2 regions of the Caldanaerobius fijiensis DSM 17918 genome follow, and region 1 is predicted to be linked to the other one. Evidence: riboswitches for the same ligand, from Rfam matches in the RefSeq annotation. Region 1 holds a riboswitch; the other holds the start of a gene.
The links. A riboswitch is a leader RNA that binds a small molecule or an ion and turns the genes downstream of it on or off. The one in region 1 is predicted to bind cyclic di-AMP.
Positions count from the first base shown of each region.

Region 1 (3,203 bases):
ATCGTTCCTCTCTCAACACGTCCTATACATATTCTACCAATATAGTTATCGTGTTCCAGTGTAGTTACAAGCACTTGCAGCGGCGCATCAATCTCGCCTCTGGGAGCTGGAATATATTTAAGTATCGCATCAAAAAGAGGTCTTAAATCTGATGAATCGTCATCAATAGAATTTTTTGCGATCCCTTCTCTGGCAGACGCATATATAACTGGAAAATCAATCTGGTCATCATCTGCCCCCAGCTCAATAAAAAGCTCGAGAATCTCATCAACAACTTCATTCACCCTCGCATCAGGTCTATCTATCTTATTTATGACAACGATAGGTTTAAGATTTAAGGCAAGAGCCTTTTTCAATACAAATCTGGTCTGTGGCATAGGCCCTTCAAAAGCGTCAACAAGTAACAGCACACCGTCCACCATTTTTAACACGCGCTCAACCTCACCACCAAAATCAGCATGACCTGGTGTATCTACTATATTTATAGTCACACCGTTATAGGTAACAGCCGTATTCTTTGCAAGTATTGTTATGCCTCTCTCTCTTTCCAGCTCATTGGAATCCAATATCCTTTCTTCCACCTGTTGGTTGGCTCTAAATATGCCACTTTGCTTCAACATACCATCTACGAGGGTGGTTTTCCCATGGTCAACATGTGCTATTATAGCGATATTTCTTATGTCATCTCTTGTGATTTCCTGCATCAAATTTAACCCCTTTCTGAAATAAAAAAAGGATACTAACGTACCCATTTTAATACACATCTAAATTTAAATTATATCATATTTTAGCGTAAACTGCAAAATTGATACTTACCTAACGCTATCACCGCGTTAGGTTTTTCAAGGTGATTAATCTTTTAGATAACGCCTGGCAGTGACATATGTCTCATTATAATAACCTGAAAGTTCACTTATGATGACACCCTTTCGGGCCGATGAGCTATGTATAAAATGATTATCACCTATGTAAATACCCGCATGATTTATACCTCTGCTCCCGTTTGTAGCAAAAAAGACTAAATCACCTGGAATTAAATCGTTTCTCGATACATATATACCATGGCTCCCTTGCTCATCAGCTGTCCTCGGCAGCGAAATGCCAAAATGTCTATAAACATATGAGGTAAATCCCGAACAATCAAAACCAGATGGCGACGAACCACCATATACATAGCGTGTACCCAAAAAATTCTTAGCATATTCTACAATTTTCTGGCCATTGACTCCATTTACCCTTTCCACCGAACCTCTTGATGCAGTTTCAATGCTTATTGATACATAAGTACCATAAACCCACCCAGCTCTTCCGTCACTTAGTACAACATTAAACCAACCATCCCTTTGCCCTTTGACTATAACAGGTTGTCCTTTTTCTAGCGTAGCAATCACTTTTGATTTTATGCTGCTATCGCTTCTCATATTGACATTACTAGCCTTTATAAAAGCTTTTCTTTCGATAACACCTCTAGACACACTTTCCACTGGATTTTGTATTTTTGCGTATTTTCCATATATCCAGCCTTCTTTCCCATTTGTTAATCTTATACGGTACCATCCATTTGAATAACCCAAATAAATTACTCGATCATTCTTATTTAGAGATGCAATAATTTTACTGTTAAGTCCCGCTCCACTTCGAACGTTTACATTATTTCCTGTGATAATCGCATAATTATCTGCATACACATACTTTAAAGGCGCAAAAATAGTTAAACCAAATACTAAAACTCCATAAAAAAATCTCTGATATCTTTTATTCATTCTTTTCTCCTTCCTTTAGCCTCCGGGGTTAGCTGACGGGTTCGGGAAAGGAAGCTGCCCTACCATAATTTTGTTATGGATTCACCCCTTCATATAGGTTCCCCCGTACCTTTTACGGATTCGGCTATTATTTTCAAAATCCTAAAACTTCACCTATTATTACCACATGCATTCTATCAATTGGCTGTTTGCCAATGATCACAGTGCAATTACTTATATTTTCAGGCGTCGTATTAAACCTTCTGGCATTCATTACTGCAGCCACTTCTTTACAACGCTTTATTCCCGCGTCTATATCACTTACAACTTTATTGATGCCTGTCACCACAATAACCTTTTTGGGACCATATATCATAGCTGCTACCCTGTTACCATTACCATCTATATTGATAAGATGCCCATCTAAAGTTACAGCGTTAGTACCCGTGACGAACACATCTGCCAAAAGCGCATTCCGTTTAGCATCTTCAATTTCCTCCGGCGAAGCCCCTTCTTTATATCTATCGTAAAGGACATATTTACTCGATCTGAATTCTTTAATTAAGTCCAGTTCATTTAAGGTCATCGAACCGCCTAAACCTATGCTGCTCCCCTCTGGTATTAGATCCAGAACTAGTCTGCGAGCAGATGCTATATCTTTTACATAATAACCTTTTATGTTATTCTTCTCCAAAGCTCTTATAACTTTATTTGCCATGTCTTCATAATACCAAAGCCTATATTCGTTCAATTATATCCCCCCTCTTCATCTTAACTTTTACATTTAACTATTCGACATATAAACAAAAAATCCTTCATTATTATTAAAAATTCATTTCAAATTTATTAATAAAGTATAAAAAAATAGTGAGCATATAAGCTCACAACCAATTTACACACACCTTGTATTTTTTACTTACGCTGCCGTCCACGTCGTACTCGTATACAAGGGCACCCCATTTTTCCACCTTAAACTCACATGTACAATCTCTGCAAAAGTACATCTTTTTACCTATCTTACCTATGTTTGTACTTTTGCAGTGTGGACACCTCATAAACTTCACCTCGCTATTTAAAGCGCTACTTTCTTTTCTTTTATACTATTTTATCCATTTTTTCTATATTTATAATAATATATCTATATGAATAAACTATAATATCATTTTCCTATTTTATCATTAAGCTCTATTATATCATTAAAAAAAATATCTTCAAGATATTTTTTTCCATTTTTACATCCTTTCTGTGAAAAATCATAATGAAGTACAAAATTATATGAGTATTGTTGTTTATGTTGTATAATTATTATACGACAGCTTTATACTTATGCAACAGAATCATGGTAATAAGAGGTGAATAAATAGTAATCATGGAAATTTACGCTGTGACGATACCTGATAAAATTGAGCAACAGCAGTTTGATGAGTTACTTAAATATATCTCCGTTGAAAAGCAAAAACG
Region 1 covers NZ_FQVH01000006.1:62,014-65,216, forward strand. Annotated here, with positions in the region: gene typA (translational GTPase TypA) at 1-704, opposite strand, end outside; gene BUB87_RS04305 (C40 family peptidase) at 852-1,763, opposite strand; cyclic di-AMP (ydaO/yuaA leader) riboswitch at 1,766-1,899, opposite strand; gene BUB87_RS04310 (lactate utilization protein) at 1,897-2,493, opposite strand; gene BUB87_RS14505 (hypothetical protein) at 2,624-2,797, opposite strand; gene BUB87_RS04315 (4'-phosphopantetheinyl transferase family protein) at 3,112-3,203, shown strand, end outside.

Region 2 (3,203 bases), on a different contig from region 1:
AACGGTAAAGTTTATAATTTCATAATAGGTACCGCGGGTTATTATGCATTAGGACCAGCAGCTGAAATATGTGCGGAGCAGCTTACTAAATTCGGTATGCCGACCAAAGCACTATATGTAGATGGGACGGTCTATTGGGACAATGCACAAAGTAAACACTTGTACGATATGTCGACAGACTGGATTGATGCCAACTGGGGACCTATAACAGTACCATATTGGGCCTTATCTAACTTTTACTGGGGTTTTGCAAAAAATGCAGGTAATTTTCCAGTTGTGGAAAAAGGGCCTAATAAAGGACAGCTCAATATGATACTTCCTGGCTCTGATGGAAAACTTGTTGATATAGATAAAGTCCTAAAGAAGATGTTATATATGAATGATGAAGAAATGAAAAAAGCCGCCAGCGACCTAGTATGGATTGCCAATGAAAATGCTTTTGGATTAGATTGGTTCCAAAATGTTACAGGCACGTGGTTTAATATGAAGACTACAAAAATGAGGGGTGGTTGGCCAATGCAAGATTTAATTAAAAAATATAATAGAAATATGCCTTTGCCGACAGATCCAGAAGATGCAGAGAGAATAGCTGAAACTAATTTGGGATTTGCGGGTATTCAAATGGTTGTAGATGGTGATTTTATGCCTAACTGATTTGCAGTCTCAAAATAAAAGGTGAAGATATATTCTGACAGCTGCAAAAAAAGAGGATATGAATTAGCAATGACAGATCTGGATAGGCTTATTATAAGAAAATGGCTTTTCTGAGGTAGATGGCTTTACGGTTAACATAGGGAGTATAGCTCAGCCAATCGTAAATAGTCCTCTTACTGATTATGCCAATGTGTTGCTATATGCTGAGAACAACTACGTGTCAATATACAATAATCTGGGCATGCTCAACACAGCTTCGATGATCTCCATGCTTTTGTCGCCGGGTCAATTGTTTAATGCTTGGGTAAATGTCACAACTAGGCATAAAGTTTACTATAATAAAACCATTTGATATAAGTACGCCATGAAATTTGGCTAAAGGCCTATACAGTTTCGGTAACGATACTATCTATAAGGCTTATAGCTTAATAAATTATAGTTGCTTTATTTGGTGCGTCAAGGATAAAGTAAACGAGCTTCGCTTGCCCTTAACGCACCTTTATCTTTATTAATATAATCTAACCAGCCTTGCAGTAGGGCTAAGTTTTCTATATCTGGCAGGTGTGATAATCAGGAGCAGGAGAGCTTGCTAGCAGGAAATCCAATGTTCCTGAAGAGCCAGGCTGGGAAGAAGCCTATTCCCTTCAGGGGGATGAAGAAGTTACATAATAAAGCTAACATAGGTTCAATATACCTGTATTGCCATCAAATTAATATAGATTTATTTGCGAGTATTTGTTAATATAATATTAAACATGTTACAAAATTATTAACAAATCATAAAGCCGAATCTCCGAAAGGAGTACGGGGGATTTTTTTCAGGGGTGAATCTCGTGTGACGAGTAGGGTGTGTCCTCGACCCGAACCCGGCAACTAACCTCGGAGGCGAAGGAGGAGGAAGAATTTATGTTAAAATCAAAAAAAGCCAGGGTTTTCTTGGCGACAGTTTCTTTATCTCTTACTTTAGTGCAAACCGCATATGCCGGCACTTATAAAGTAGTAGCAGGTGATTCTCTTTACAAGATAGGAAATCTTTTTAACACCACAGCCAGCACTATTATGAAATATAATAATCTTAAAGATACGTATATTTACCCTGGACAGGTTTTATATGTACCATCGGACACATATACGGTAAAAGCCGGCGATAGCTTATACCTTATAGCTAAAAAGTACGGCATATCACTTTATTCCTTGCGAAAAGCCAATAACAAATGGGATGACTACATATATCCCGGACAGGTGCTTAATATACCGGGCTCTACACCAACGACAGGATCAAGTTATGTTTCCGACAATGGGAATAGTGTTTATCAGGAACCATCCAGGGGTTCTGTTTATAGAGGCGTTATTACGTATTCGCTGAGCGATTTGGATCTATTGGCGAGGCTGATAACGGCAGAGGCTGACGGGGAGCCGTATGAAGCCAAAGTTGGCGTAGGAGCTGTGGTAATTAACAGGGTGAAGGATTATCGTTTTCCCAATACTATAAGTGATGTCATTTACGAGAAAACCGATGGATATTATCAATTTACGCCTGTAGAAAATGGCTGGATAAACAAACCTGCATCAGAGGAAGCAAAAAAAGCGGCATATGACGCGTTGCACGGCAGTGATCCAACTCATGGCGCGCTATTCTATTTTGATGATAGCGCAACGAACAGCTGGCTGTGGTCACAACCCATAGCTGCGAGGATTGGCAGGATGGTGTTTACGTATCTTAAGTAATAGAAAAAATAAATATATAAAGCAGTAAAAGAGCATGTTACATGCTCTTTTACTGCTTTTTGGTGCCATTTATTATGTTATTGATTGTATCTTTAATCTTATCAGTTATTTTTTGATTTGTTGTATTATTGCTGTTTTGGGGAGTCTGATTGCTGCTATTTGTGCTCTGGTCGGGAGCTGTGTTGCCATTTTGATTGCTCGGGGTATTTGGCGTAGTGTTGTTTTGGCTCTGATCAGGATTGCTGTTGCTGTTTTGGTCGCTGGACGTATTTTGGTTTGGGGTATTTTGCGAACCAGAGTTTGGTGGCGAATTAGTTTTGCCGTTATTGCCTCCGCCAGGAGTTAACTCTGGCTTGGTGGTGTGTACATCGCAGACTTGTGTGGGCAGTACGTATTTGCCATCCTGCGTGTATTTGTTTAGTTCAGGCGGTCTGTCAGGTGGGTTTATAAATACGCGGGTTTGTACAAACTCAGGTGGACAGTTATTTGTTGCCAATTTGCCCGTGGATATATCTATCTTTGCAGATACGTGTACTTTACAGTAAGTAGTAGGTACCGTGCCTTGTATAAATATTTCCTTGTATACCCTATCTCCTCGAGGATCCTGCCGGCAAAGGTCTGTTGGCAAATCTCCAGAGTCTTTGCATACATATGCGCTGACAATACCGTCTGGTTTGCTAAAATCGGTGTATTTCATGCCGCTGTGCACCTGCTGCATAACTGCTTTCCACATCATGGCAGGATATGAACCACCTACTACGCGCTTTCCATACCTATCTATCATGGTTTTTGGTTGATCGTACCCCATCCAGACGACACCA
Region 2 covers NZ_FQVH01000021.1:14,217-17,419, forward strand. Annotated here, with positions in the region: gene BUB87_RS09045 (ABC transporter substrate-binding protein) at 1-654, shown strand, start outside; cyclic di-AMP (ydaO/yuaA leader) riboswitch at 1,428-1,557, shown strand; gene BUB87_RS09050 (LysM peptidoglycan-binding domain-containing protein) at 1,561-2,382, shown strand; gene BUB87_RS09055 (PBP1A family penicillin-binding protein) at 2,432-3,203, opposite strand, start outside.
Region 2: linked by a shared signal. The riboswitch ahead of BUB87_RS09050 (LysM peptidoglycan-binding domain-containing protein) and the one ahead of BUB87_RS04305 (C40 family peptidase) in region 1 are both predicted to bind cyclic di-AMP.